3 regions of the Cupriavidus sp. C2SS-8b genome follow, and region 2 is predicted to be linked to each of the others. Evidence: predicted binding sites of a transcription regulator. Region 2 holds the regulator's gene; each other region holds the start of a gene.
The links. The regulator FNR, encoded in region 2, switches genes on or off when oxygen is low (the NO sensors DNR and NnrR bind a similar motif). The targets are predictions, from matches to a motif close to TTGATNNNNATCAA.

Region 1 (10,228 bases), on a different replicon from region 2:
CCTGGGACAAGCATGAGCACGCAAGCGACCCCGAACGATGACCGGGCCGGCGATGCCGGCAAGCCCCAGCGCGGCATCCAGTCGCTCGACAGTACCGGACAACTGCTGGCGGCGCTGGTGGAGGCGGGCCGGCCGCTGTCGCTGCGCGACCTGGCACAGGCGGCCGGCATGGCGCCGGCCAAGGCCTTTCCGCACCTGGTCAGCCTGCAGAAGACCGGCCTGCTCGCGCGCGATGCCGCGGGCAACTTTATGTGCGGGCCCCTGAGCCTGGAACTGGGGCTGATCGCCCTGCAGCGCCTGTCGCCCACGCGTGAAGCCGAGCCGGAAATCATCGAACTTGCAGTCGCCACGGGCCTGAGCGTGGCGATGGCGGTGCTTGGGCCGCTGGGGCCTACCGTGGTGCGGCTGGAGGAATCGGCCCGTCCGCAGCATGTGAGCTTGCGCGTCGGCACGGTCCTGTCGCTGGTCCATACCGCGATCGGACGCACCATGGCGGCGTACTTGCCCGAGAACGTGCTGGCTGGCCTGCTTGCGCGTGACGACCTGCGCATGGCCGGCGCCGCGCCGTCAGAGGTGCTTGGCGATGACGGGAGGCTTGCTTCGGGCTATGCCGGCCGTCTTGCGCAAGTGCGCCGGGAGCAGGTCGACAACGCGCTGAGCCGGCCTGTGCCCGGCATCGACACGCTCGCCGCGCCGGTGTTCGACCATACGGGCAGCCTGGCCCTGGTGGTGGCGGTGATGGGCTCGACCGGCAGTTTCGACAGCCGCACGCAAGGTGCCACCGCCGGACTGGTGCGCCAGGCGGCGCACCGGCTCTCGTGGCGCTTTGGCGCCATGCAGTCGCCGGCCTGAGCGTGTTGGCGGCGGACCGGCTTATTGGTCCACGCGGATATGGGCCGACTTGATCAGCCCATCCCATTTCTCGTACTGGGCCCGGATATAGCTGCCGAACTGGGCGGGCGTGGCCGGGAACGGCACCGTGCCCTGGCTTGCCAGCTTGCTTGCCATTTCCGGCTGCTTCAGTGAAGCCACGATCTCGGCATTGAGCCGGTCGACGACGGCCTTCGGCGTGCCGGCCGGCGCCACGACGCCGAACCAGGCCGTCAGTTCGTACCCCGGTACGCCGGCAGCCGCCATCGTCGGCACCCCGGGCAACTGTTCGGACGGCTTCTGCGTCGTGACCGCCAGCGGGCGCACGCGGCCGTCGCGGATATACGGCAGCGCGGTCGATACGCTGTCGAACATCATGGTCAGGCGGCCGCCGATCAGGTCCGTCATGGACGCGGCGCTGCCCTTGTACGGGATATGCGTGATCTCGACCCCGGCCATGTGCGTGAACAGCTCACCCGCCAGATGGGACGACGAACCGTTGCCGAACGAGCCATAGGTCAGCTTGCCGGGCTCCTTGCGCGCCAGCGCCAGCAACTCCGGCACGGTCCGCGCGGGCACCGACGGGTGCACGACCAGCACGTTGGGCAGATAGGCGACGGAGGCCACCGGGGCGAAATCCTTGAGCGGATCGTAGCCAGGCTTGTCGTAGAGGCTCTTGTTGACGGCCAGCGAGCCGAAGGTGCCGAACAACAGCGTATAGCCGTCGGCCGGCGCACGCGCCACGGCAATCGCTGCAAGATTGCCACCGGCGCCCGGACGGTTGTCGACCACGACCGGTTGTCCCAGCCGCACCGACAGCGCGTTGCCGATCTCGCGCGCCAGGAGGTCCGTGGCGCCGCCGGGCGGAAACGGCACCACCAGCCGCACCGGTTTATCCGGGTACGCCGCGAAAGCGCTGCCGGCAGCTGCCAGTGAGACCAGCAGCCCTGCGGCCGCATGCTTGAACCAGCTCTTCATCGCTGTCTCCCCTTGTCATGTTTTGGCGATGGAAAGCGGCAGTGTGTCGCAGCGCGCGCGGACGCGGGTTTCGAATTGGCAAAGGCGGGGTTTGCGGCTGCGTGGTGGCGAAGTTTCGCCGCCGCGCGGCGTGAGGCCGTTACGTGATGGGCAGGCCCGGCATGGCCATTGCCTTGCCGCCGCACTCGTAAACCTGGGCGGCCTTCAGCAGCGCGCCCAGTTCGCCATGCCCGTGGAGAACGGCATCCCGGATGGTCCGGGTCACTGGAAATGTGTCCTGGATATCACGCCGCGTACCGTGGGGCGGCAGCGGGGCCAGCGACAGTACGCCGGTCAGGAAGGCAGCTTCGGCGAACGCCGTATCGTGCGGGCGGACCCGGCGCGCGGCCTGTTCCATGAAGGTCCCGCGCCGGTGTGCCGCCTGACTGCGCACGGTCGGTTCGCCGGGCAGGCGGAAACCATCGGAAATCTGCAGCAGCCGCACCCAGCGGAGCAGGCTGTCGGGACCAATCGCCGCCAGCAGCCCACGCACGCTGGCAAAGCCGACGCCCGGCTGCACGCCGGTCGCGACCGAAAGCCGCAGCAACTGGGCCACCATGCCGGGAGCGGCATGCAGTTCGGCAAGCAGGGCATCGGTGTCCGCGCCTTGCATCAGCAGCGCCTGCAGCCGCGCCAGCGCGCCGTGATCCAGGTGCGGCCATGGCGCCGTCAAGGGTTCGGGGCGCGCAAAGTGGAAGCCCTGGAACAGGTGAAATCCAAGCTGTTGCGCGAGTGCGAAGTCGTCGGCGGTTTCGATCTTCTCGCCAATCAACAGGCGGTCCGCGCTCAGCACCGCCTCGGCCAGGCGCGGAAGATCTGTGCGCCGGGCAAGCCGGAAATCGACCTTGACGAAGTCGACGGCCGGCAGCGCCTTGCGAACATCGTCGGTCAGCGCCGCGACGTCGTCGAGGGCCAGGCGGTAGCCGGCCTCTCGCAGCCACGCCAGCCGGCGCATTACACAGGCATCCATGGGCACGCTTTCGAGCACTTCAAGCACGAAGTGCTCCGGCGGGACCAACAACAGCAGATCGTCGAGCAGCAGTTGGCGACCAAGGTTCACGAAGCCCGCATGCTTGCGCAAGGCCCAGTCCAGGCCCGTGCCGCCCAGCGCCCGCGCTATCACGTGGGCGGTTGCCGCGGTGTCGTCGAGGACGTTCGCCCAGTTTCGGCCGGCTTCGCGGTACAGCAGCTCATAGGCCTGCGGGTCGCCGGCGGCACTCACGATGGCCTGGCGCCCGAAGTGCAGCACCTCGGCATCGCGAGGACCGGGCATGGGCAGGTCGGACAAGGCGGGAAGCGGGTCTTGCATGGGAATATTCCAGAAGGAAGCCGGCAATTTCCGGATGCGGATTTATGTACCGAATGCGCAGAATGAATTTCACGGCGCCTTTTAACGGCACTGCGAAAATCCATTTCGAATCTGAGGCAGCCAGAATCAATAAGAAATCGCCGCGATGATAGGAAGGCGTTTCCGCAACGTCCTTGATCCGCGCCAACAATGCCGGCGTGGCGGGGCTTTCCGGCCGTTTCGGAGGGCCGTCGAGGACTTTGCCGCAGTAGAGTAGGAAAACTCCTAATGGATATTCAGAAACTACAGATTGTTCTGCGGGTACACGTCAATAGAATTGAATTTAAGGTTTTCGTGATTTGATTTCCGTAGCCAATCCAATTGACTAGGAGCCACCTCCGAAGAGTCGCCGGAAACCTTTCCCTGAAATTCCATCTTCCGAGGCGCCCACCATGACCCTGACAACCTGTCCGACACCGCCTGATTCGATCCCGTGCTGTGCCGGCTGCTCCATGGCGCGCTTCTGCTTGCTTGGCGAGCGTGCGCCCGGCGGCATCGAACTGGCCGACAGGCTCGCCCAGCGCGTGATTCGATTGCGCAAGGGCGAGCCGCTGTATCTGCTTGGCGATGCGGTGGCGGCCCTGTTCGCGATCCGCGTGGGTACGATCAAGACGCACGTCGCCACGGAAGACGGACGCACGCAGGTGGTCGGATTCCATTTCCCTGGCGAAATGGTCGGCCTGGACAGTATCGGCCGCCGCCAGTACGCCTCTTATGCGACGGCGCTGGAAGACACCAAGGTTTGCATGATCCCCATGGATACGCTGCGCACGCGGGCGGCGAGCACGCCGATCTTCGCCAGCCGGGTGTTCCTGGCACTGGACCGCCACGCGCACCGGACGCGTGCCTTGCAGACCCTGCTGGCGCTGATGACGGCGGAAGAGCGCCTGGTGACGTTCCTGCTGTGGATCTCCGAAGGACAGTCGGCGCGCGGCTTTTCATCGAGCGAATTCATCCTTCGCATGAGTCGCGAAGAAATCGGCAGTTATATCGGCCTGACGCTCGAGACGGTCAGCCGTCAGTTTTCCCGGCTTGCGGAAGGCGGACTGATCCGGGTCAAGCACCGCAGCGTGGTGCTGGTCGACAAGGCAGGGCTGCGCGCCATTGCCGCCCGTCCGGCGATCTCTGCCGTAGGGCCTGTTGCCACCGGCCGGCGCGCGGGTGGGCAGCGCGTGCCGGCGCAGGGAACGGGAGCCTTGGTGTCCGCTCAACCGTGGACGGCGCGGGTCTTGCCCCAGTCCGCGGCCGGCACCCGGCACGCTGACGGTGTGAAGATAATTCCTTTCGCTTGGGAGGCCGGCAATGGACAGCAGTGACCTGGTAGGTGAGATCAAGGACGTGAACCTGGCCTATCTGCTGCTGGTGCAGCGGCTGATGCGCCAGAACGAGCCCGAGGCCCTGTTGCGGCTCGGCCTGCGCAAAGAGGTGGCGCAGGCACTGCTGGCGTTGACGCCGGCGCAATTACTGGGGCTTGCGCGCTCGAGCATGGTGCTGTGCCGCTTCCGCCTTGACAACTGTTCATTGCTCGAAGCGCTGGCGGGCATCCGGCCGCGGCACGAGCTGTGCAATATGCATACGGCCATCGTGCTGGCCGCGCAAGCCCTGGAGGAGGGACGATGAAAAACACCGCGCAATCGGCACCGGCGCGCAGTGCACTGCAGGATGCCAGCGACACCCAGCTTGCGATCGAACTGATCGGCCTGGGAGCCCGGCCCCAGGTCGTGGAAGCGGAAGTGGCGCTGTCACGCAGCCGCGTGTACCGGCTGTATCGGGAGCTGACGGGGGGATCCCCGCCAAAGGGCATGCTGCCGTTCTCGGCCGACTGGTTCGTGACCTGGCGCCCCAACGCGCACGCGTCGTACCTGCTGAACGTCCATGAGTTCATGCAGCAGCGGGCGGGGCTGCGGGGCATACGCGCAGTGCTCAACAGCTACCGCGTCTATGCGGGCCATATGCGCGCCAGCGACGAGGCGTGCCTGATCAGCTTCACGCGCTTCTGGACGCTGGTGCGCTTTCGCGAAGGAGGGCTGCTGCAGTTGTCCACGTGCCGTTGCTGCGGCGGCCGCTTTGTCACGCATGCCCATGAACCGCAGGGCTCGTTTATCTGCAGCCTGTGCGAGCCCCCATCACGCGTGCGCCGCGGGACGCGCCGCCCGGCGCCGAGCAGGGTGGCGGAACCTGCCTCGCCCGGCCTTGGCAGCCTGCCCCCCGCCATGGGGCAGGCATTCGGCATGGTGCCCGTCCTATGAGCGCAGCGGTACGATCGCGATTGCCCCCGGCATCGCTGCTACTGGATACACGCCCGGAAGTCCGGGTCGCCCCACTGACACCGGAGGCCCAATGACAGTCAATGGAACCAGCCACCCCGAGACACTGCTGCTGCCGGCGCGTGCCGGCGCATCGCACCGGCTCGGACCGACCATGCACCCGATCACGCGCACGGAGTTCCTCGGGCCCACAAGATCGCGCGACATCGTCAACGCGTTGGGTGGCGACGAGGAGCGGGAACGATGCGTACAGGTTGGCCTGGAGGTGCTGGAAAGCGCCGGCCACAAGCCGGTCCGCACCGTGATCACCACGGGACCGGGCCGGTGGATCAGCCTGGATTTCTATCTTGACGCCGACTGCGGAACCTGCTGCGAACTGGACGGTGCGCTGCAGACCCGACTGGCCGAATGCATCACCAGCGTACTGCCGCCGGGGCTGTCCCTGGGCATCCGTCCGCTGGTGGAGTACGCGCGCCACGCAGGCGTGCAGGACGACCATGGCACCGCCGAGCACTTGCGCGCCTGCGCGCGCGACCTGTTGCTGCGCGACGGAGAGATGAACCAGCGCTTGTCGGTGGTCTGTGCCTACCTGTCCGCGATGTATGAGGCGCGCGCCGCGGCGGGCCGCCTCGGCTATCTCGACCAGAGCTTGCTGGAGGATGGCCAGGAGGCCCTGAGCTGGCGGCTGCGGCGGCATCGCAGCGTAGAAGGGCGCGCCCTGGCCCAGCGGCTGGAGCGGCTGTCGCACGCTGCCGAAGGCGCGCTCTATGAGTTTGGCACCCGCTTCACTTTCGAGAGCGCGTCGTACCAGTTCGAGCTGATGCGGCGCTTCCACGAGCAGCTCGAACGGTTCCGCAAGACCTGCCTGCCGGGCGCCGGCGACTGGGCCGACCTGACCCGCACCGTGGCCTGCGCCAACGGCAAACGCTGAACGCGCGGAGGTGGGCTTCGTTCAGATGCCCGCCATGCAGGTGTACTTGATCACCAGGTAGTCCTCGATCCCGTAGTGCGAGCCCTCGCGGCCCACGCCGGACTGCTTCACGCCACCAAACGGCGCGACCTCGTTCGAAATCAGCCCGGTGTTCACGCCGACCATGCCGTACTCGAGCCGTTCCGAGACACGCCAGACGCGGCCAAGATCGCGCGCATAGAAATAGCTGGCCAGGCCGAACTCCGTGTCGTTGGCCATGGCCACGACATCGTCTTCGGTCTTGAAGCGAAACAGCGGCGCCAGCGGGCCAAAGGTTTCCTCACGCGCCACCAGCATGCCGGGCGCGACGTCGGCCAGGATGGTCGGCTCGAAGAACGTGTGGCCAAGCGCGTGCCGGTGGCCGCCCTCCAGCACGCGCGCGCCCTTGCCAAGGGCGTCGGCAATATGCTCTTCGACCTTGGCCACGGCCTTCTCGTCGATCAGCGGCCCGATGCGCACGCCTTCGTCCATGCCATTGCCGACTTTCAGCCTGGCGACCGCCGCGACCAGCTTCTCGGCAAACGCGTCGTAGACCTTGTCCTGGACGTAGATCCGGTTGGCGCAGACGCAGGTCTGGCCCGCGTTCCGGTACTTGGAGATGATGGCGCCTTCGACCGCGGCATCCAGGTCGGCATCATCGAACACGATAAAGGGCGCATTGCCGCCGAGTTCCATCGATACCTTCTTGATGGTAGATGCGGTCTGCGCCATCAGCACGCGGCCGACTTCGGTGGAGCCCGTGAAGGTCAGCTTGCGCACCAGTGGGTTGCTGCTCAGTTCACCGCCGATGGCACTAGCCGACCCGGTTACCACGGACAGCACCCCGGCCGGGATGCCGGCGCGTTCCGCCAGCACGGCAAGCGCCAGCGCGGTCAGCGGGGTTTGCGACGCCGGCTTGACCACCATGGTGCAGCCGGCGGCCAATGCCGGGCCGGCCTTGCGGGTGATCATGGCCGCCGGAAAATTCCACGGCGTGATCGCCGCGCACACGCCCACCGGTTCCTTGGTCACGACAATGCGCTGCGTGCTGATCGGCGCCGGAATCGTTTCCCCGTAGACGCGCTTGCCTTCCTCGGCAAACCATTCGATGAACGACGCCGCATAGGCGATCTCGCCCTTGGCCTCGGCAAACGGCTTGCCTTGCTCGGCGGTCATGATGCGGGCCAGGTCATCCTGGTTGGCCAGGATCAGTTCGAACCACTTGCGCAGCAACGCCGAGCGCTCCTTGGCTACGCGCGCGCGCCAGGCCGGCAGCGCGCGGTTGGCGGCTTCGACAGCCTGCCGGGCTTCCGCGGCGCCGAGCTGCGGCACCTGCGCCACGCGTTCGCCGGTGGCGGGGTTGGTCACGTCAATGTGGCGTTCGCCGTCGATCCAGCGTCCGTCGAGATAGCACTGCTGGCGCAGCAGGGTGGGGTCTTGGAGCTTCAGCATGGTCGTTCGTCCATTGAAAAGACTGCCGGGAGGGGTTGGCGCGATTCAGGCATTGTAATCGCCGCCAGACATGGTGGCGGGCTGGCCCGGCGTAGCGCTTGCGATGCTTTGTGGTGTGAGGGAGTTGTGGATGGCTAGTGCAAGCCCGGCCCGGAACTGCCCGGATGCCATCGTTCATGCATGGATCGCGCCACCACGGCGGAACATGGATGCGGGATAGCCTCGCCGATCGGCGACGGCGGGAGCGAAGCTATAGAAGTTGAGACGGTGTGCTGGCTGTGATCGCGCTAACGCAAATCAACCGCCTTGGGTTGATCGGGCTCGATGCCCCAATCGCCAAATTCCAGCCAGTCATCGCCGAGCAGTTCGGCGGGATGTTGGGTGCGGCTGGACCCATTGCCACAGCCCATGGCGTCGACCGGGCAATACTTGTCGCAACCCCAGCAGATGCGTTCGGGATGGCTTGGGTGGATCGGGAATTTCTTTGCCATGATGCGGTCGGGGCGGGACGCTGTGCCGGTGCAACGAAAATGTTGCGATCAGTATGGCGCGCCGGGCGGCTACATGGTTTGCCGAAGATCAAGTCCGGCGAGGGGCGGGGTAGCGCCTTCAGCGTGAAGGCGCGTGACGGCTCAGAAAGCAAGGGCTTGGGCGGCCAGCTTCATCAGCACGCCGCTGCCGAGGCAGAGCATCACCCACCCGCCCAGGATCAGTGCATTGTCACGAAGGGTCATGATTACCTCCAGTTTCGGTGGATGAGCGGGGGTGTGTTTCAGGCGTGCGCGCCGTCGCTATAAGGATCGAAGCCGCGCGCCGGGCTGCTCGAAACACCGCCGCGATCAAGGCCGGCCACTGTACGGGCGCCGTCGATGTACGGATCTGCCGTCCGGAACTGGTAGCCGTAGCGGTCGCCGGAGTGGGTGTCGGCCACAATGCGGGCACCATCGCTGTACGGATTGGCATTGCCGACGCGGAACTCGTAGCCGTATCGGTCTCCGGCATGGGTGCTCGTCGACGGGGCTGCGTACGCCGTGCCGACGGCGGCAGCGAGCGAAAAGAGGAGGGCGGATGCAACGGTACGGACAACGATAGCGCGCGACATGATGATCTCCGATTTGGTTGAATTTTTCAGAACGATTGCTTTTGAGGTGTGTCGTTCATGTACGGAAATATAGGCCGGAAGCCGCGGTCTATTCGAGGCTAGATTAGGGCTAATGATTCAATAAATTTGAACAATCGGTGTGGCTGTGGATGAGCGAGCCCGGATTACTCTCCTGCTAATCCCGCCATCGGGAGGACGCCTACGGCTGCGCTGCGCGCACTCAGTCAAGACAGAGGGAAGGTAAGAAACGGAAGCACCGGCGTCAGCGTGGTTGATGACTCCGACTGACCGACTTGTGAGCCGCGTAGCAGCCGAAGGCGATGATGCGATAACGGTGGCAGTGTCGGGCCACGGACAGGTTCGGGGCTGGTTCAATCATTGCTGGAGAGCCTGCAGGCGGACGCGCACCACGCGGCAGGCAGCGGGGCAGACTCTGAAGCGAGTACCCGTACGAAATTCTTCGCACACTACGATCAATATTCGCCCGTTAGGGCAAGTAAACGCGTTTCTTGGTTACTTCTTGTCGCTTGGACAAGAAGTGACTCGCCGGCTACGCCGGCGAAACAGCCGCGTCTGCCAAGCACGACGTCCCCGCAATCCGCCAAAGAACCAAAAAAAAGCCGGAGCCGGCATCTGGATGCCAACCTCCGGCTTCAGGCAGGCACCTGGCGGCGCCTGCGGGATCGGATGTGCCGATCAGGCCTGGACCGATGCCAGGGCCGCGTTCAGCGTCTTGCTCGGGCGCATGATGGCGGACAGCTTTTCAGCGTCCGGCATGTAGTAGCCGCCGATGTCCACGGGCTTGCCTTGTACGTCCGACAGTTCGCCAATAATGGTCTTCTCATTTTCGGTGAGCTGCCTGGCGAGCGGCGCGAACGTCGCGGCCAGGCCGGCGTCTTCGGTTTGCGCGGCGAGTTCCTGGGCCCAGTACATGGCCAGGTAGAACTGGCTGCCACGGTTGTCGAGTTGGCCGGTCTTGGGCGACGGGCTCTTGGCGTTGTCCAGCAGCTTGCCGGTCGCTGCGTCCAGCGTCTTGGCCAGGACCTTGGCCTTGTCGTTGCCCGACTTGATGCCCAGCTCTTCGAGCGACACGGCCAGCGCCAGGAATTCACCGAGCGAGTCCCAGCGCAGGTGGTTTTCTTCCACGAGTTGTTGCACATGCTTCGGCGCCGAACCGCCTGCGCCGGTTTCGTACATGCCGCCACCGGCCATCAGCGGGACGA
Region 2 (10,228 bases):
CGAAGGCGACCGTTTCGCGCGGATCCGTCTGGATGGCGATCCGTGGAGCTTGCGCAAATTTCGCCTGAAGGCGACCAAGCACTCGCTGTGGATACTGGTCGCGCTGTGGACGGGCTTCACGTTCATTGGTTACTTCGCGCCGATACGCGAGCTTGGCGGTCAGGTCCTGAGCTTCTCGCTGGGGCCGTGGCAGGCGTTCTGGATGCTCTTTTACGCCTTCGCGACGTGGGGCAATGCGGGCTTCATGCGCGAGCAGGTGTGCAAGTACATGTGCCCGTATGCGCGATTCCAGAGTGTGATGGTCGATCGGGACACCTATGTGGTGACCTACGACGTCGGGCGCGGCGAGCCGCGCGGGAGCCGGTCGCGCAAGGTGGATCATCATCAGGCCGGGCTTGGTGACTGCGTCAACTGCAGCATTTGCGTGCAGGTGTGTCCGACAGGCATTGATATCCGTGACGGGCTGCAGTACGAGTGCATTGGTTGCGGCGCCTGCATCGATGCCTGCAATCAGGTCATGGACAAGATGGACTACCCGCGCGGGCTGATCCGGTACACGTCCGAGAACGCCATGCGCAAGGCACTGTCAGCCGCGGTGGCCCGCAAGCGGCTGGTGCGGCCGCGGACCATCATCTACTCGGTCATCTGGCTGGTGATGGTGGCGGGTTTCGTGGCGTCGCTAGCGCTGCGCACGCCGTTGAAGGTCGACATCATCCGCGATCGCGGGGCGTTGGGGCGTGAGGTGGATGGACGCTGGATCGAGAACGTCTATCGACTGCAGTTGATCAACACCACCGAGGCACCCATGCGCATCAGCGTGCGGGCCGAAAGTGACGATCTGAAGAACCTGACGGTCGAGTACGATCCCGACGCGAAGGCCCTGGCGCCGACGTCGAACAAGCTGGTGCCGATCCGGATTCGCGTGCCGATCGACGATGCCGCGCAAGGTACGCACAAGATCAGCGTGACGGTGACAAGCGAAGGTTCGGGGCAGGGTAGTGCGCAAATCAGGCAATCTACCAGTTTCATCGTGCCGCGCAATTTGTGATGCTAAGGGCGGTGCAGCGCATTGGCGCTGTGCCGGTCCAACCGCGAGCGCCTCGGTGAGGCGCCGACGAAGGGGGCAAGACGATGCAAGAAAGCAATCCGTGGTGGAAGGAGCCGTGGCCGTGGCTGCTGATGAGCGGCCCGTTGCTGGCCATAGTGGCTTGCGGCGTGACCATCTGGCTGGCTTCCACCCATCCTGACCGGCCGGTGGTCGAAGGCGTGTCCCGGCATGGCCTGGTCGTCGAGAAGGCGGAAGGGATCCCTGGCAATGCCAAGGCACCGCAAGCGAGGCGGCCATGAGGCTGCGCTGGCTGATGTGGGTACTGTGGCCGGCGTTCCTGATGGCCGGGGTGGCCACGGCAACGGTGTTTTCTGTGGTGGATCCCGGAGATCTGAATTTCTTCGGCCAGCCGATCGAGGCGTCGCGAGAGGCTATCTATACGATCGGGTTCTTGCTGGCCTGGGTATTCTGCGCGTTGTCCAGCGGACTGACGCTCTACACCATGCCGACGAAGCTCAGCGAAACGGACGAACTGGAGTGATTGGGCTGAAGCGGACCGCCTTGCCAGACAAGGCGGTCAGACCGCCTCAGCAGGAGCGGCTGTAGACTTGCTTGATGCCTTCCATGTCGACGAGCTTGACGTGGCGTTGACGGATCTGGATCAGGCCGGCCTCGGCGAATCGCGAGAACAGTCGGCTGACCGTTTCGAGTTTCAATCCGAGATAGCTGCCGATTTCTTCCCGGCTCATGCGCATGACGAACTCGGTCGACGAATACCCGCGTGCGGACAGGCGCTCTGACAGGTTGATCAGGAACGCGGCAAGGCGCTCTTCGGCACGCATGGACCCCAGCGTGACGAGCATGAGTTGATCATGCGATATTTCCTTACCCATCAGTCGCAGGAACTGCTGCTGCAGCGATGGCAGATCCATGGACAGCGCCTGAAGATCGGCCATGCGTACGACGCATACTTCCGTGTCTTCAAGCGCGGTGGCATCCGAGGCGTGCTGCATTTCACCCAGGCCGTCGAGGCCGACCACTTCGCCAGGCAAATGGAAGCCGGTGATTTGCGAGCGGCCGTCTTCCGTGGTGACATGCGTCTTCAGGGTGCCGAAGCGAATGGCATAAACCGCAGTCAGCGGATCGCCCATGCGGTACAGGGTTTCGCCCTTGTGGACACGGACGCGCTCTTGCACCAGGGTATCCATCTTTTGCAGATCCTGCTGGCTCATGCCCACCGGCAGGCACAGTTGCCCCATGCCGCAAGTGGAGCAACGGGGCGACATCTCGGTGACGGGGATGGATGTTAGCAATTGGAACCTGCAAGGAATGAGCGGCGAGGGCGCAATGCATGCATTTTAACGCGCGATGTGATGCGGTAGGGAGTTGCAATTGACTTTTGGTGTGCTTCTCAGTGTTTTCATGCTTGCCTTGCTGGGGGGCTTTCATTGCGCTGCCATGTGCGGTGGCGTTGCCCTCGCAGTCGAGCAGCGCGCCGCGGGCGTGCCGATTGCCGTGGTGCGGCGTCCCCAAGACTGGCTCCTGGAGTTGCTGGTGATGCATGTCGGCCGGATTTCCACCTACATGCTGCTCGGTGCGATGCTGGGGGCGGTGGGGGCGACGGCCTGGCGTCAGGATTACCTGCCCGTTCAACGGTGGCTATTCGGCGCCGGGAGCGCCATGCTGCTGGTATCTGGCTGGCGCCTGATACGCGGCGAAGCGTTTTCCATCGTGTGGCTGGAAAGGTTTGGCGCGCGCGCGGGGGCCGCCATTGCCGGAAGCTTCGGCCGGCTTCGCCGCAAAACTCCGGCGACGGCGGCGCGAAGCGGTGGTCTGGTGCGCCGCTATGGCATGGGCATGGCGTGGGGGCTCGTGCCCTGTGGCATGGTCTACGGTGCGCTTGCCCTCGCGTTACTGGCCGGCAATGCGCCCTCGGGAGCACTGGTAATGGGCGCGTTCGGGCTTGGCACGTTACCGAATTTGCTGGCGCTATCCAGCTTTTCGGGGCTGCTGCGCGCTTGGGCGCGCCGCCGTTGGGTCAGGATGGGGGCTGGATTGGCGGTCATGGTCTTCGGCGGCCTGGGAATCGGTCGAGCGGTGTTATTGCCACATTCGCTGGCCGAGCATGGTTTCTGCCTGGTGTTTTGAAGCCACCGTGAGGGCGCGGGAGTGCGCGGTGGTTGCAGGCGGATGCGGGAATGCCATACAATCGCCTGCATTGCGGTATCGCGCGGCGTGTTTCCGAGCGGCGCCTGGCAGCCCTTCCAAAAAAGGGGCGCGTCCGGGGTTTCGGGCAATGAGCCGACATTTCGGCGCCGAACCCTTCCGCAGTCCATCCGGTTCATAATATCTGTTCAAAAGTCCGGCTGGCTCTGCGACCGAGGTGCGGTCATTGCTGGCCCTGATCCCGATATTCGTTTTTCTTGCGGCCCAGGCGGACGTTCGCCGGAAGCCATGTCCGCCCATGTGGGCGCGTGCAAGAGGTTCGTGCACTGGTACTTGCCGGTGACCGGGCAATCTCCTGCTGGAACACACCCGGCAAATCGAAGCAAAAGAAGGTGCACGGTCTCGAAGCGAAACGCTTTCGGGTTTGCTGCGCGATGAGATGGCGGTGGCAATCGCACCGTTGAATCCACAATGTCCAGGGCTCCGGATTCGTCCCTGAGCAGGTGCAAAGACAGGCTGCACACCCAACATGAATACCCAAGAGGCGAAGATCGTCCTCGAGACTGCGCTGATCTGTGCGCAGGAGCCCTTGCGCGTGAGCGACCTGCGTCGTCTGTTTGCAGACGATGTCGGCGCGGACACTGTCCGGGTCCTGCTTGATGAGTTGCGCCAGGACTGGCGCCAGCGCGGGGTCGAGTTGGTGGCACTGGCCAGCGGCTGGCGTTTCCAGAGCCGGCCTGAGATGCGGGAATACCTCGATCGGCTCAATCCCGAGAAGCCTCCCAAGTATTCGCGGGCCGTCATGGAAACGTTGGCGATCATTGCTTATCGTCAGCCGGTAACGCGTGGCGACATCGAGGAAATCCGTGGTGTGACGGTTAGCACGGAGGTGGTCAAGAAACTGGAAGACCGCGGCTGGATCGAGGTCATCGGCCACCGCGATGTACCAGGACGACCGGCGCTCTATGCGACCACCAAGGCTTTCCTGGACGATCTGGGTTTGCGTACGCTGGATGAGCTGCCTCCGCTCGAAGACGCCCAGGCGCAATCGCAGGCGGCACTGCTGGACCAGCAGGCAATCGATTTTGAAGAGATGGCAACGGCGCTGCCGGTGGCCGGCGACGAAGAGGCCTTCCCTGAGCCGGAGCCGGTTACGCCGGCTGGTGAGTCGATCGATGCCGCCAAGCTTGCCGGCGCGGCTCCGGCTGCTGGCGGCGAACCCGCTGACGAGGCCGGGGCCGTCGAGCAGGCCAGCGCCGACGCCATGCACGTGGCAGATCTCGCGTCGGCTGTGACCGAGGCAAATGGCTTCCATGCCGAAAGCACGCCGGACAACCAGGAAGGCGGCAATTCATCCAGCGGCAATTCATCCGGCGACGATACTGCGCCGCCGCACGCGAGCGAGCACGATGATGAGCGCGTGCCCAACTGAACCATATGCAACATCCGATAGTGAATACTTTGTCTGATTCCGTTGAACAAGACACCCGGTCAGCCGGGACACCGGCTGCCGACGGCGCAGCAGAATCCGGGTCAGGCACCGATACGGCGCCGCGCCGGAAAGGGCTGAGACGCGGCTTGCGCAACCTGGTGGCTTCGCGCCGGCAGGGCGGGCAGGACCGAGACGGCAATCGCGCCGAAGGAGCCGAGTCTGGCGCCCAGGCTGATGCGGGCGAGAGCAGGCCTGCCGGCGAACCCGGCGGTCGTGCGGCCCAGCGTGGCCGCGGCAAGCGCAAACCGAACCGGGCGGAAAATGCGCCGGCCCGGGAAGGCGGCCAAGCTGGACAGGAACGCGGCGACAAGGGCGAGCAGGCAGGCCGCAAGCGCAAGCCGCAGGGCCAGCGCACTGCCAGGGCCACGCCGGAAGGCGACGCCCAGTCGACGGGTCGGCAGCAGGGTCCGCGCAAGGGTGGGCAGCCGCAACGGAAGGGGCCGGCTGGTCCCGAGAAGGCGGCCGCGAGCAGCGAGGACTTGTTCCGCTTCGTTATCTCGGATCAGTACGACCAGGAAGATACGGTTATCCCCCGCACCAAGGCCAAGCCGGTGCGCGAACTGTCCGCGGACGACGATGCGCCGAAGCTGCATAAGGTCCTGGCTGAAGGCGGCCTGGGCTCGCGCCGCGAAATGGAAGAACTGATCTTGCAGGGCCGCGTTTCCGTTAACGGATTGCCCGCGCATATCGGCCAGCGGATCCTGCCGGCCGATCAGGTCCGGGTGAATGGCAAGCTGATCCATCGCAAGATTTCTTCCAAGCCTCCGCGCGTTCTGCTTTACCACAAGCCGGCCGGCGAGATCGTGAGCCAGTCGGATCCCGAGGGCCGTCCGACCGTGTTCGACAGCCTGCCGCGCATGAAGACCGGCAAGTGGGTCGCGGTGGGCCGCCTGGATTTCAATACCGAAGGCCTGCTGATCTTTACGACTTCGGGCGACATTGCCAATCGCTTCATGCATCCCCGCTATGGCGTGGAGCGCGAATACGCGGTGCGTACGCTGGGTGAGTTGGCGGAAGCCGATCGCCAGCGCCTGCTCCATGGCATCAAACTCGATGACGGCGAGGCCAATTTCCTGCGCATTGCCGATGGTGGCGGCGAAGGTGTGAACCAGTGGTATCACGTGGCGCTGACCGAGGGACGTAATCGTGAGGTGCGCCGCATGTTCGAAGCGGTGGGCCTGACGGTGTCGCGCCTGATTCGCACGCGTTACGGGCAGTTCCTGCTTCCGCGCGGCCTGAAGCGTGGCCGTTGGCAGGAGCTGGAGGCGACGGAAGTCAGGACGATGATGGATGCCATCGGCCTGAAGGTGCCGGGCAGGGGTGAGCAGCAGGGTGGCAAGGGCATGACCAAGGTCGGTGGGCGCAAGCAGCGCACCGAGGCGGCAATTGCCGGCATGCCCATGCATACTGGTATGGATGGCCTGCCGCGCGTCGATAAGGGCGGCGCGGGCCGCGGCCAGCCCGATCCGATGCGGACGTCGATGGGCTACATCAGCCACGGCCCCACCGTGCTGACGTCCCACGCCGCTAATCTGGGCGGCGGGCGCGGACAGGGTGGCGGACGCTCGGGCGGCGGCGGTCGTGGCGGTGCGGGTGGCGCGGGCCTCGGTGGCCAGGGCCGACCTCAGCGCCGCGGTGGCGATGTCAATGGCAATGTGATGCCGAAGGCTGCAAAGGGCGGTGGCGGTAATCGCTCGGGACGCAGCAAGGGTGGCGCCGCCGGTGGTGGTGGCGGCACCCGGGGCGGTAATCGCGGCGGTAACCGCTAAGCGGTAGCCCTGGCGGCGATTCGCTGCCGGGGCTCGATCAGGCGCCGATACATGCCCTTTTGCCTTTTGGACATAATCTGCGTATAATTAAAGTCTATTCAAAAAGTCATCCTCCCAGAGGATGGGCGAATGATGGGCATTGCGCCCATTTTTTTTTGGTTCGCCCGTTTGACGCATGTGCGCCGGAGGCTGACTGGCAGGTGGCTGTGCCCATGTCGTCCCAGGCGGGGCAGGCAAGCCAGCCTGTCCTGGTGTTGATGGCCATTACTTGGGAATACAGTGCATCTGGCAGATTTGATCGAAACCACCCTTAACGGCATGGGATACGAGCTGGTTGAGCTCGAACGTGCTCCGGCCGGACTGTTGCGTGTCTATATCGATCAGCCTGAAACCGGCATCGTCATCGAGGATTGCGAGAAGGTGAGCCGGCAGTTGACGCACGTGTTGACCGTCGAGAATGTCGATTACGAACGGCTTGAAGTCTCCTCGCCGGGGTTGGACCGGCCGCTGAAGAAGCTAGCCGACTATGCCCGCTTCGCCGGGGCGGAAGCGCGCGTGACGCTGCGCCTGCCCGTCAATGGGCAAAAGAACTTCACAGGCATTCTGCAAGAGCCGACGGGTGAGGCTGGCGCCGAGAAGGTTGGCCTGGAGTTCGAGGGCAAGGACGGTCCGGCGCTGCTGGAGTTCACGGTATCTGATGTCGACAAGGCACGCCTGGTGCCGGTAATCGACTTCAAAGGAAATCAAAGAAAAGGGAACAAGCAATGAGCCGCGAAGTTCTGTTGCTCGTCGATGCGCTTGCGCGTGAAAAGAACGTCGACAAGGATGTGGTATTTGGCGCGCTGGAGGCTGCACTGGCCTCCGCGACCAAGAAGCGTTTCGAGGAAGACGTGGATATCCGTGTCGCGATCGACCGCGAATCGGGCGAGCATGAGACGTTCCGCCGCTGGCTTGTCGTCCCTGACGATCAGGGCCTGCAGGAGCCGGACAAGGAAATCCTGCTGTTCGAGGCACGCGACGACAACCCGAGCATCGAGCTGAACGACTATGTCGAGCAGCAGATCGAGTCCGTCGAATTCGGCCGTATCGGCGCCCAGGCGGCGAAGCAGGTGATCCTGCAGCGCATCCGCGACGCCGAACGCGAGCAGATCCTGAATGACTACCTTGATCGCGGCGAGAAGATCATGACCGGTACGGTCAAGCGCGCCGACAAGAAGGGCCTGATCGTCGAATCCGGTCGCGTGGAAGCGCTGCTGGCACGTGACCAGATCATCCCGAAGGAAAACCTGCGCACCGGCGACCGTGTCCGTGCGTATATCCTGAACGTGGATCGTGCGGCCCGCGGCCCGCAGATCGAACTGTCGCGCACCGCGCCCGAGTTCCTGATCAAGCTCTTCGAGAACGAAGTGCCCGAGATGGAAGAAGGACTGCTGGAAATCAAGGCGGCAGCCCGCGACCCGGGCGTGCGCGCCAAGATCGCCGTGGTGGCGCATGACAAGCGTATCGATCCGATCGGTACCTGCGTGGGTGTGCGCGGTACGCGCGTGACGGCCGTTCGCAACGAGATCGGCGGCGAAGCCGTGGACATCGTGCTGTGGTCGGAAGATCCGGCGCAGTTCGTGATCGGCGCGCTGGCGCCGGCGCAAGTGCAGTCGATCGTCGTGGATGAGGAAAAGCACAGCATGGATGTGGTCGTCGACGAGGAAAACCTCGCCGTGGCCATCGGTCGCAGCGGGCAGAACGTGCGCCTTGCGTCCGAACTGACCGGCTGGCAGATCAACATCATGACGCAGGAAGAGTCGGCGGCGAAGCAGGCCGAGGAAAGCGACGTCGTGCGCAAGCTGTTCATGGCCAAGCTGGACGTCGACGAAGAAGTGGCCGATATCCTGATCGACGAAGGATTCTCCACGCTGGAAGAAGTGGCCTACGTTCCCATCAGTGAAATGATGGAAATCGAGGCGTTTGATGAAGACACCGTCAACGAGCTGCGCAACCGCGCACGTGATGCGCTCCTGACGATGGAACTGGCCCGGGAAGAAAAGGTTGAAGAGGTGTCGCAAGACCTGCGCTCACTCGACGGCCTCAACCCGGAACTGATCGGCAAACTGGCCGAAGGCGATATCCATACGCGTGACGACCTGGCAGAACTGGCCGTCGACGAACTGGTCGAGATGACAGGCGTCAGCGAGGAAGAAGCCAAGGCGCTGATCATGAAGGCACGGGAACATTGGTTCAACTGAGGGACACGTCCGGGCATGTGACTACATATCCGGACGCGCTTTCCACACACGATTTGTCCCGACGTAGAAACCAAGCATTGAAAGGGTTTGAATGGCAAGCACAACAGTTGCCCAACTGGCCGCAGAACTGAGTCGCAGCGCAGCTGCCCTGCTGGAACAATTGCAGGCGGCTGGGGTGGGCAAGGCGACGCCAGAAGATATCGTCACGGAATCGGATAAGACCAGCTTGCTGGACTATCTGAAGCGTTCGCACGGCCAGGCCGATGACAGCGCACGCAAGAAGATCACGCTGACCAAGCGTGAAACTTCCGAAATCCGTCAGGCCGACTCCACCGGCAAGACGCGCACCGTTCAGGTCGAGGTGCGCAAGAAGCGCGTGCTGATGAAGCGCGACGAAGCGACGTCCGACCATCACGCCGAGACGGAGCCGCATACCGCGGACGCCGACGCCGCCGACCAGGCGCGCCGTGAGGAAGAGGAGCGCAACCAGGCGGAACTGCTGGCACGCCAGGAAGCCGAAGCGAAGGCGCGCCGCGAGGCCGCCGAGCGCGAGGAAGCCGAGCGCCGTGCGCAGCAGGAAGCCCTGGAAGCCGAACAACAGCGCCAGAACGATCTTCTCGCCAAAAAGGCCGAAGAGGAAGCTGCTGCCGCGCGTGCCGTGAACGAGGCCGCCGAGGAAGCTTCGCGCAAGAAGGCCGAGGACGAGCAGGCACGCGTTGCCGCGGAGCGCGCGGTCGCGCAGAAGGCTGCCGACGACGCGAAGGCGGCCGCCGACAAGGCGCGTGTCGAGCAGCAGGACGCCGCACGCAAGCGCCGCGAGGCTGCCGAAGCCGAAGCCCGTGCCATCCAGCAGATGCTGAATGCGCCTGCACGCGTGCTCAAGGCACCGTCCGAGCGCAAGGCCGAAGAAAAGAAGGCCGAGCAGACCGGTACGTTGCACAAGCCGGTCAAGCCGGCGGGCGCCACGGCCGAGGCCAAGAAGGATGAGAAGAAGCCGGCCACCACTGCCGCACCCAGCACGACGGTCGACAAGAAGACCGGCAAGCCTGGTGCCCCGGGGTGGAAGGATGACGCCTCGCGCGGCAAGAAGGGCGGCCTGAAGACACGCGGCGATTCGTCGGGTGGCGTGGGCGGCTGGCGCGGTGGTCCGCGTGGCCGCGGTGGTCGTCACCAGCGTGACGACGACGGCCGCAGCAACTTCCAGGCGCCGACGGAGCCCGTGGTGCGCGAAGTTCACGTGCCGGAAACCGTCTCGGTGGCGGATCTCGCCCACAAGATGGCCGTGAAGGCATCCGAGGTCATCAAGCAGATGATGAAGCTCGGCCAGATGGTGACGATCAACCAGGTGCTGGACCAGGAAACCGCCATGATCGTGGTGGAAGAAATGGGGCACAAGGCGTTTGCCGCCAAGCTGGACGATCCGGAAGCGCTGCTGGTAGTGGACGGCGAAGAGCACACCGATGCCGAGCAGCTGCCGCGTCCGCCGGTGGTGACCGTCATGGGTCACGTCGAC
Region 3 (10,228 bases), on a different replicon from region 2:
GGCCGAACTCGGAGAACGCCACGCGCTCCAGTTCCACGTAGGCGGGATGCTTGTGCACCAGCTGCTGGTCGATGCCGCTGCGGGTGCGGTGCGTTAGCGTGGGCGGGTTCTGGTCGGCGAGCATGGCCAGCTCGTCCAGCACTCCACCGGCCAGTTCGCCCATGCGCTCCAGGTGGGGCTGCAGCACGTTCAGCAGGTCCGCCGGCAGGTACAGCGGCAGCAGCGCGCGCAGTTCCGGGTCGGCGGTATAGAGACTGCCGCCCTGGCGGTCGGGCACCGGGTGTTCGGCCTGCGGGGCCACCGATTGGGCGTGGGCTTGGGGTGCGGCCGGGGGTGCGGTATAGCGCACAGCACTGGTCATGAAGGTCTCCTGGGATTGGCCTGGCCCGCCTTCCGCCCTGCTGGCTTGCCGGCGCGCGGACCTGTGTGCACCCATTATTGGATTCCCATGGATTCGCGTCTAATTCTAAAATTGGCTCGATCAATATGTTTTTTATATCGCCATGGAATTCCGACACCTGCGCTACTTCCTGGTCCTCGCCGAGGAGCTGCACTTCGGCCGCGCGGCGAAGCGCCTGTCCATCTCGCAGCCGCCGCTGTCGCTCAATATCCAGCAGCTGGAGGCCTCGGTCGGCGCAAAGCTGTTCGAGCGCGACAGCCGGGGCGTGCGGCTGACGGCGGCCGGGCGGGCCTTCCGCGAATCGGCCACCGCACTGCTGGCGCAGGCCGAAGCGGCCCGCGTGCTGGCGCGCGACATCGAGGCTGGCGCGGTCGGGCGGCTGCGCGTGGGCTTTGTCGGGTCGATGCTGTACCGGGGCCTGCCGCAGTACCTGCGCGACTTCCAGGCGAGCTTCCCGGGCATCCAGGTGGCGCTGACCGAGCTCAACTCGCAGGAACAGATCGACGCCCTGCTGCACAACGAACTCGACGCCGGCTTCGTCCACACGGGGCGCCTGCCGGACGAGTTGAGCGCGGTGCTGGTCCACCGCGAGCCCTTTGTCTGCTGCCTGCCGCAGGACCATGCGCTGGCGGCGCAGGCCGACGTGGCACTGGCCGACCTGCGCGCAGAACCCTTCGTGCTGTTCTCGCGCAAGGCTTCGCCCGACTATTACAGCCGGATCTTCGAAATGTGCGCGGCATGCGGCTTCTATCCGCAGATCCGGCACGAGGTGCGCCACTGGCTGTCGGTGGTGTCGCTGGTGTCGCAGGGGATGGGCGTGGCCGTCGTGCCGGCCGCCCTGGCAAGATCCGGCATGGCCGGGGCAGCGTTCCGGCCGCTCGCGGATGCGGCGGGGGTGCCGTCGGAGGTCTACTGCGCATGGAAGGCTGCGCCTGACCATCCGGCCCGGGATCATTTCGTGGCGATGGTGCGGACGGCCACGGCCGGGCTGACCTGAACGGATCCGAATCCACAAAGAAAAAGCCACCGGTCCAGAGACAGGTGGCTGTGAAGTACGCGTGGAACGGGGTGTTCAGCGTGATTGCAGCTTACATGCCGGACTTTGTCGCACCAATAACACAAATGTAGTAATCGAAGCCGCCTCCGCCGTTCGGAACATGACGCCAGAGCCCCGTGATTTCTCGGGCGCCCCATTCCCCCGCCCGCGCGCCGCGCGGAAGCCTCCCGCCGTGTCGATTTCAGTCCCACCCTTTGCCACTACGCGGCATTCTGTGCTATCCACTCGCCTTGCCTGTCGCGCCTTGCGCCGACATGATGCTCCAATTGAGATACAATGAAAACGATTTTCATTTACGTACCCTGGCGGGATCGCGCCGTCCGCGCGGCGGTCGGCCGCGCCTTCGGACTGGAAGCATGATGCAGTTGTCTGAACTTCCACGGCGCACGCCCGCCGTAGTGCAATCGGTGGCCGACGCCACGCCCGGTGACCCGGTGGCGCGCCGCCTGCGCGAACTCGGCTTTGTCCCTGGCGAGGTGGTGCAAGTGATCGCATTCGGCCCTTTCGGCATGGATCCACTCGTGGCGCAGGTCGGCTTCACGCGCTTCGCGCTGCGCCGTTCCGAGGCCGCACGCATCGGCGTCGAAGTCGTCAGCGCCACCGTTACCAGCATTGCTGCGGCCAGCGAGGCCGCCGGCCAGCCTGATACCAAGGCGGCTCAACGCTCCGCCTGAGCTTCTTCCCGACTATGTCTGCAGCTCCCTCTTCTTCCGGCTTGCCTTCTGCATTGCGCATTGCACTGGTGGGCAATCCCAACTGCGGCAAGACCGCGTTGTTCAACCGCCTGACCGGCAGCCGCCAGAAGGTGGCGAACTATGCCGGCGTGACGGTGGAACGCAAGGAAGGCTTCTTCGTTTCGCCGGCTGGCAGGCAGATCCGCATCCTGGACCTGCCGGGCGCGTACAGCCTGCACGCGGCCAGCCTCGACGAGGCCATCACACGCGACATCTGCATGGGCAAGCGCCCGGGCGAGCCGAAGCCCGACCTGCTGGTCTCGGTCGTCGACGCCACCAACCTGCGCCTGCACCTGCGCTTCGTGCTGGAGCTGCGCCGGCTGGGCCTGCCCATGGTGGTGGTGCTCAATATGAGCGATGCGGCGGCGCGGCGCGGCATCCATATCGACCGCGACAAGCTCGCGGCCACGCTCGGCGTACCCGTCGTGGAGACCGTGGCGATCAAGCGCGAAGGCGCCGCGGCGCTGCTCGGCGTGCTCGATGGCACGCTGCCGCCCGCGCCGCCGGCGCTGCCGCCGGCCGATGACCTCGACGTGCATGCCGAGGTCAACCGGCTGCTGCAGGCCGCGGTGTCGATGCCCGCGCGCACCGCCGCGCTGGACGACCAGCTTGACCGCATCGTGCTGCATCCGGTGCTGGGCCTGCTGCTGCTGGCCGTGCTGCTGTTCCTGATGTTCCAGGCCGTGTTCTCGTGGGCCGCGCCGCTGATGGACGGCCTCGAAGGCGGGGTGCACTGGATCGGCGAGATGATCGGCGCACAACTGCCCGACGGCATGCTCAAAAGCCTGCTGGTGGACGGCCTGATCGCTGGCCTGGGCAGTGTGATCGTGTTCCTGCCGCAGATCCTGATCCTGTTCCTGTTCATCCTGACGCTCGAAGAGTCCGGCTACCTGCCGCGCGCGGCCTTCCTGCTGGACCGGCTGATGATGGGCGCCGGGCTGTCGGGCCGCTCCTTCATTCCGCTGTTGTCGAGCTTCGCTTGCGCGATCCCCGGCATCATGGCCACGCGGACCATCCAGGACCCGCGCGACCGGCTCACCACCATCCTGGTGGCGCCGCTGATGACGTGCTCGGCGCGCTTGCCCGTCTATGCGCTGCTGATCGGCGCATTCATCCCGCAACGCACGGTGATGGGGCTGTTCAACCTGCAGGGGCTGGTGCTGTTCGCGCTGTACGTGGCGGGCATCGTCAGCGCGCTGGCGGTGGCCTACGCGCTCAAGTATTTCCGCCGCGACCGCACCGACCATCCGCTGCTGATGGAACTGCCGTCGTACCGCATTCCGAACCCGCGCGACGTGGCGCTGGGGCTGTGGGAGCGTGCCCGTATCTTCCTGGCGCGCGTCGGCAAGGTGATCCTGGCGCTGACCGTGCTGCTGTGGTTCCTGGCCACGTTCCCGGCACCGCCGGCGGGCGCGACGGGGCCGGCCATCGACTACAGCTTCGCGGGCATGATCGGCAAGGCGCTCGAGCATGTATTCGCGCCGGTGGGCTTCAACTGGCAGATCTGCATTGCGCTGGTGCCGGGGCTGGCGGCGCGCGAGGTGGCCGTGGGCGCGCTGGCAACGGTCTACGCGCTGTCCGGCAGCGATGACGCCGTGACGGCGCAGCTGGCCCCGATGATCGCGCAGCAGTGGTCGCTGGCCACCGCGCTTGCCCTGCTGGCCTGGTACGTGTTCGCGCCGCAGTGCATCTCCACGCTGGCGGTGATCCGCCGCGAGACCAACTCGTGGAAGGTGATGGCGGCGTCGGCCGCCTACCTGGCCGGCCTGGGCTACCTGGCCGCGTTCATCACCTACCGCGTCGCCCTGCTGTTCAGCTGACGCCATGAGCCTCTACCACGCCGTCGAATCCCTGCTGGTCCCGCTGATCGTGCTGGCCTGCGCGGTGTCAGTGGCGGCCCGCTACGCGCCGCGCACGCGCGAACGCCTGAAGGCCGGACTGGCCGCGCGCCTCGGCGGCCCGGCGGCCACCGGCTGGCGCGCACGGCTGGTGCGCCGGCTGGCCCCGCAGGCCGCGGCCGGCTGCGCCAGCGGCTGCGACGACGGCGGCTGCAACACCTGCGCCTCCAATTCCGCGAGCCCCCGGGGCATGCCGGACAAACCCGCCGAACAAGTCATTCAGCTGGTACGCAAGCGCTGATTCGGGCGCTCTGGCGCGCGTTTCTCTCCTTCGGATCGCTACGCAGAAACGGGTACGCTCGCACCCTTTTGCCGCCTTCGCGACCACTCTCCCGCCTTTCGTGACATGCCCTATGGGGCCCATATCGCACGCCTGTCGAGGCGATGGATCCTTTGCGCCCATGCACGCAGAAACGGGTACGCTTGCGGCGCCGCGCAGGGCAACTTCGCTCGATCTTCTGTTCCGCAAGCACGCAAAAGCGCACGCGCGATGCCATTGGAAATGCGCCGCGATGATAGTCTCGCGAGCACGCAGAAACGGGTACGCTCGACCACCCTGCGCATCGAATAGCCGGGCCGGAAAAGCAGAACGCCCTCCTGCGGAGGGCGCTCGGGACCGCGGGACAACACGCCCGCGTTGAGGGCTACTTGACGGTACCGACCAGCTTCACCGTCATGAGCTTGCCGTCCGCAACGTTGGTGCAGCTGACGGTCAGCGTGAAGTCGCCGGTGGCCGTCGGTGACACGTTGCGCTGGTTATCACCGCTACCCGGCGACAGCGTGACCGGTCCGTTGGCGACCCAGGTCCAGCCCGTGCAGGCCGTCGAAGGCTGGTCATTGCCGAAGTTCTTCAGGCCCACGGTGACCGGGATGGGGATGCCGATCATCGTCAGCGTCAGCGGTTGCTGGACGTCAGGCATCAGCGCCCACTCGGGGTTCTCCACAACGCTAAGGCTAGCCGTTGGCTTCGCCGCCAGCTTGGTGCTGACCGCGGTGACCGTGAGCGTGCCCTGCACCGGACCGGCGCCCTTGGCCAGGCTGGTGCTGACCGTCACGTCATGCGTACCCGCGGCTTCCGCGGCGGACAGGCTCGACGATGTCGGCACATAGGTCCAGGCCCCGTCGAAGTCCGCGGTCACATCCTGGTCGTCGTTGCGCAGCACGCGGGCGGTGAAGCTGGCCGGATAGGTGCTGAGCACCTGCAGCGCATTGACCGGGTCGCCGTTGTGCGTAGTGACCACGCGGTACGTCGCCGTGCCATTCTTCTGCACCGTGACGAAGATCACGCCGCCGAGCGGGCGGCCATCCGGCGCCGTCACCGACACCGACACGTTGGCCGTGGCGGCAGCGGTGGTGGAACTGTTGCTGGCCTTCAGCGTTGCACTGTTCAGCGCCGGCGTGACCTGTACCGCGGTGCCGCTGCTGGTCCACGCCCAGCCGCTTCCGTTCGCCGACACGTCGTTGCCGTTGTTGTCGACCAGCGATACCTTGACCGGCAGCGTCTGCCCATCGGTCATCGACAATGAGGTATTCGGGACCGACAGGCTATAGGTCGTGGCCGAGGCCGGCACCACGGTGATGGTCGCCGACTGCGCCGGCAGTTGCACGGTGGAGTTGTCGGCGGCCTTGACCGTGGCCACTACCTGCACGGTGGTCGTACCGGGATTGACGCCGGTCACCACCGCGCCGCCGACCGTAGCCGTGCTGCCCACGACCGAGGCCACGGCGTTGTCGGCCGAGGTCCAGGCGAAGCTGGTGGACGCGGTCACGTCGTTGCCGCTGTTGTCGACGGCCACCGCGCTGAGGGTCAGCGTGCGGCCGACGCCGACTTCGGCCGAGGTCACGTTCAGTTTTGCCGTATAGCTGACGGCGGGCGTCGCCGTGGGCGTGGTGCTGCTGCCCGAGCTTCCGCCTCCGCCCCCGCACGCCGCGACGAGAAGTGTCGCCGCCGCGCACACGAGCCCGCCAAGCCAGGTCCTTGCCGTCATGATTCCTCCCCGTTTGCCGTTTGCTTTTTCCCGCGCTACCAGACTAGGCGCAATGGCTGCGCCGCTGTACCGGCCAGACGATTGAGCGCCGGCGTACATAATCGACAAGGCCTAATCCTTTCGCCGAGCCCGCGCTAGCCGCGACGCGCACGGTGCGATGGATGGCTACGCGCGGGACAGACATCCCATCCCTTTGGCTCAGAGGACATTCCCGCATGCGACGCACTGCGACGATCCGTGACGCGCGGTCTCGATCGTGACAATCGGTTGGGAACAGATCGGAAGGAAGGTGCGGCAGCGCAGGACAGGCAAAGAAAACCGGTGTGCCCCGCCCCCACGGGACACACCCGGAAAGACGTCCTTGCGGACGCCCACGACATGCCTGGAACCGGCCGCGACTGCGGCCATGACGCAAAGGTTAAGGCGAGCCCCGCGGCCGCGCCACGAATAAATCCGCATGTATTTAGAAGCCGTGCTGTGTGCCGCGGGGCCGCGCTGTGGCGCCATCGCTACGACCCTACTTCCGATAGGGTCTCCCTTGTCTTCGGTCAATGTCCTGTCCCGGCTGCTCGGCCAAACTGGCTCCCGATTTCTTACCAGACCAAAGCAAAAAGCCATGAACAAGATCTCTCTCCGGACCCGGGTCGCTCGCACCACCAGCACCGCCATCGCCGCACTTGCCATGTTCGGCGCCGTTTCCGCGCCCGCCTTCGCCGCCGATGGCGAAACCCAGGGCAACTGGATGGTTCGCCTGCGCGCGACTTACCTGGACATGGCCGACAAGTCGGATGCCATTCCGGCACTGGGCGTACCGTCGGACGCGATCACGGTCAACAACAAGTGGATCCCCGAACTCGACGTCACCTACTTCTTCACACGCAACATCGCCGCTGAACTGGTGCTGACCGTGCCGCAGAAGCAGGACGTCTACCTGAATGGCAACAAGATCGGCACCTTCAAGCACCTGCCGCCCACGCTGCTGGTGCAGTACCACTTCCTGCCGGAAGGCACCTTCCGTCCGTACGTCGGCGCGGGCCTGAACTTCACGCGCATCTGGGGCACCGACATCGCCAACAATACGCTGCAGCTGGACAACTGGAGCGTGGCACCGGCCCTGCAGATCGGCATGGACTACAAGCTGACCAAGAACTGGTTCCTGAATGCCGACGTCAAGAAGGTCTGGCTGGCCAGCAACGTGAAGGCCGGCGGCGTCAATGTCTCCAAGGTCAACCTGGATCCGTGGCTGTTCAGCATGGGTGTGGGTTACCGGTTCTGATCCGGGGTTTGCCCCAAGGAAAAAAGGCCAGCGCTTCAGGCGCTGGCTTTTTTTTTTGGTTCTTCGGCGAATTGCGGGGACGTCGTGCTTGACAGGCGCTGCTGTTTCGCCGGCGTAGCCGGCGACTCACTTTCTTGTCCAAGCGACAAGAAAGTAAGCAAAGAAACGCGTCGCTTGCCCTAACGGGCGAATATTGATCGTAGTGTGCTGAGGGTGTTGTACGGGTACTCGCTTCAGAGTCTGCCCGGCTGCCTGCCGCGTGGTGCGCGTCCGTATGCAGGCTCTCCAACAATGATTGAACCAGCCCCGAACCTGTCCGTGGCCCGACACTGCGAGCGATATCGCATCATCGCCTTCGGCTGCTGCGCGGCTCAGTAGTTGGCAGGCGGGACGACATCAACGGCGCAGAGGCCGGTGCTTCCCTTTCCCCTCTGCCATTCCCCTTCGGTTTTCACCGAGTGCGCGCAGCGCAGCCGTAGGCGTCCTACCGATGGCGGGGTTAGGAGGAGCCACCAAGTAATCCGGGTTCGCTCATCTGAGGTGTCTATCCTGATCATCTACGCGGCAGGCAGTGTGGCTATGCCCTGTACCGTCTTTACCCATCGGGCCGTTCGTCGACCACGTAAACGCGCTTCTTGGTGACTTCTTGTCGCTTGGACAAGAAGATACTCGCCGGCTACGCCGGCGAAACAGCGGCGCCAGCCAAGCACGCCGTCCCCGCAATCTAAGAACTTTTTTGGGTTCACCGGCCGCCAATTCAGCGAAACGCCGGCTCGTCAAAGCTCCGCAACTTGCGCGAATGCAGCTGTTCAACGCCGTTCTCGCGCAAAATGCGCACCGCTTCCAGGCCGATGGTCATATGCTGGCTGACCCGCTGGCGATAGAACGCATTGGCCATGCCGCGCAGCTTGAGCTCGCCGTGCAACGGCTTGTCCGACACGCACAGCAAGGTGCCATAGGGCACGCGCAGGCGGAAGCCGTTGGCCGCCACAGTCGCGCTTTCCATGTCGATGGCGATCGCGCGCGACTGGTTGAAGCGCGCATACAGCGCCTTCGATTTCAGCTCCCAGTTGCGGTCGTCGGTGGACACCACCGTACCCGTGCGCATGCGCGTCTTCATCTCGCCGCCCGACAGCCCGGTAATGCGCGCCACCGCTTCCTGCAGCGCCACCTGGATCTCCGCGATCGGCGGCACCGGCACCCACGGCGGCAGGTCATGGTCGAGCACGTGGTCGTCACGCACATAGGCGTGGGCGAGCACGTAATCGCCAAGCTGCTGCGAGCGCCGCAGGCCGCCGCAATGGCCCACCATCATCCAGCAGTGCGGACGCAGCACGGCCAGGTGGTCGGTCATGGTCTTGGCATTTGACGGGCCCACGCCGATGTTGACCAGCGTCACGCCGAGCTTGTCGTCGCGCACCAGGTGATAGGCCGGCATCTGCGGCAGCGCACGCGGGCGGTCGGCGTCGTCGGGCTCGGCCGCGCCAAGCTCCTGCACCACGTCGCCGGGCTCGACAAAGCGCGCGTACCCGCCGCCGTCGCTGCTGGCCATCAGCGAGCGGCCGAGCGCGATAAATTCGTCGACGTAGCGCTGGTAGTTGGTGAACAGCACGAAGCGCTGGAAATGCTGGGGCGCGGTGCCGGTGTAGTGGTACAGGCGCTGCAAGGCCAGGTCCACGCGCTCGGCCGGGAACAGCGACAGCGGCCACGCTTCGCCGGGCACCGGCTCGAACGTGCCATTGGCAATGGCATCGTCGATGCGGCTCAGCTCCGGCAGCACGAACGACACTTCGAGTTCGCGCGCCTGGGTGTAGCTGATGTCGGTGGTGGAAGCTTCGATCACGAACGGCAGCGGAATCGGCCTGCGGCTCAGGCCCACCACCACGGGCACGCGGTGGTAGCGCATCAGCCGTTCGATCTGGTCGCGGTAGTAATCGGCGAGCAGGTCCGGGCGCGTCACCGTGGTGCCATAGACCCCGGGATAGGCCACCGTGCCCCATGATGGCCGGCTGTCGGTCACCATGGTTTCGATGTTCACGGAGATGCCCAGGTACGGGTAGCACGCGTGGGCCGCCGAGGGCAGCGGCTTGCCCGTGGCGAACGCATCGAAGCGCGCGCGCACCGCGCTCACCGAAGCGTTGTAGATCTCGCGGATCCGGGCCAGCGCCGCGTCGGCGTCGGAGAACTCAGCCAACTGATCGGCCGGGTGGGCAGAAGAGAAGATGGGGGCGTTCATGCCAGCCATCATACCGCGCGGCAGCGCCAGCGGCGCGGCCACCGCGTGCGTGCGGTGGCAAATTGACGTGCCTGCCCCCGCTCGCTACACTCCGCCAATTGCGCGGCCGGGCTTCCCGTGCCGTACTCGACTCGCGGCGCCCCTGGCAGGGGGCTGCGATGGGCCGTACATGCGTTTGCTAGGGGAGCCGCCGATGGAAATCCGTAATCTGTTGCCTGGAGAGGTCGAAGCCGCCAGGCAGCTACTGATCGCCAACGGCTGGAACAACCGCGTAGGCAGCGCCGAACGCTTCGCCCGCCTGGTCGCAAATTCGCAGCATGTGGCCGTGGCCGTCGACAAGGGTGAAATCGTCGGCTTCGCGCGCGCGCTTTGCGATGACGTCTCCGATGGCTTCCTGTCGATGGTCGTCGTCGCACCCAGCCATCGCCGCCAGGGCATCGGCCGGGCGCTGGTGCGCCAGGTCATGGGCAACGATCCCGACATCATCTGGGTCCTGCGCGCCGCGCGCTCGTCCGAAGCGGCGTTCTTCGGCCAGCTCGGCTTCACGCCGTCAATGGTAGCGATGGAACGCCGCCGGCCCTGAGCCTGTCGCCGCCATTGGCGGCAACCAGCCTACTGCACGCCCATCTTCCTGCGCAT

Region 1: a site for FNR is predicted at 8,473-8,486, ahead of ACIGJB_RS21765 (DUF3079 domain-containing protein). Genes of this name have one in related genera too.
Region 3: a site for FNR is predicted at 6,616-6,629, ahead of ACIGJB_RS28575 (OmpW/AlkL family protein). Genes of this name have one in related genera too.

What each region holds. Positions count from the first base shown of each region.
Region 1 covers NZ_CP172717.1:1,045,814-1,056,041, forward strand. Annotated here, with positions in the region: gene ACIGJB_RS21720 (IclR family transcriptional regulator) at 1-16, shown strand, start outside; gene ACIGJB_RS21725 (IclR family transcriptional regulator) at 13-852, shown strand; gene ACIGJB_RS21730 (Bug family tripartite tricarboxylate transporter substrate binding protein) at 874-1,848, opposite strand; gene ACIGJB_RS21735 (EAL and HDOD domain-containing protein) at 1,988-3,196, opposite strand; gene ACIGJB_RS21740 (helix-turn-helix domain-containing protein) at 3,628-4,551, shown strand; gene flhD (flagellar transcriptional regulator FlhD) at 4,538-4,855, shown strand; gene flhC (flagellar transcriptional regulator FlhC) at 4,852-5,484, shown strand; gene ACIGJB_RS21755 (hypothetical protein) at 5,576-6,433, shown strand; gene gabD (NADP-dependent succinate-semialdehyde dehydrogenase) at 6,455-7,903, opposite strand; gene ACIGJB_RS21765 (DUF3079 domain-containing protein) at 8,191-8,394, opposite strand; gene ACIGJB_RS21770 (hypothetical protein) at 8,676-9,005, opposite strand; gene ACIGJB_RS21775 (NADP-dependent isocitrate dehydrogenase) at 9,702-10,228, opposite strand, start outside.
Region 2 covers NZ_CP172716.1:2,129,419-2,139,646, reverse strand. Annotated here, with positions in the region: gene ccoG (cytochrome c oxidase accessory protein CcoG) at 1-1,048, shown strand, start outside; gene ACIGJB_RS09900 (FixH family protein) at 1,132-1,347, shown strand; gene ACIGJB_RS09895 (hypothetical protein) at 1,344-1,589, shown strand; gene fnr (fumarate/nitrate reduction transcriptional regulator Fnr) at 1,636-2,361, opposite strand; gene ACIGJB_RS09885 (sulfite exporter TauE/SafE family protein) at 2,441-3,196, shown strand; gene scpB (SMC-Scp complex subunit ScpB) at 3,744-4,646, shown strand; gene rluB (23S rRNA pseudouridine(2605) synthase RluB) at 4,652-6,475, shown strand; gene rimP (ribosome maturation factor RimP) at 6,755-7,243, shown strand; gene nusA (transcription termination factor NusA) at 7,240-8,715, shown strand; gene infB (translation initiation factor IF-2) at 8,807-10,228, shown strand, end outside.
Region 3 covers NZ_CP172717.1:2,566,359-2,576,586, forward strand. Annotated here, with positions in the region: gene ACIGJB_RS28545 (acyl-CoA dehydrogenase family protein) at 1-361, opposite strand, end outside; gene ACIGJB_RS28550 (LysR family transcriptional regulator) at 504-1,397, shown strand; gene ACIGJB_RS28555 (FeoA family protein) at 1,817-2,131, shown strand; gene feoB (ferrous iron transport protein B) at 2,146-4,011, shown strand; gene ACIGJB_RS28565 (DUF6587 family protein) at 4,016-4,330, shown strand; gene ACIGJB_RS28570 (hypothetical protein) at 4,734-6,077, opposite strand; gene ACIGJB_RS28575 (OmpW/AlkL family protein) at 6,694-7,353, shown strand; gene ACIGJB_RS28580 (AMP nucleosidase) at 8,111-9,598, opposite strand; gene ACIGJB_RS28585 (GNAT family N-acetyltransferase) at 9,783-10,172, shown strand; gene ACIGJB_RS28590 (NADPH-dependent F420 reductase) at 10,202-10,228, opposite strand, start outside.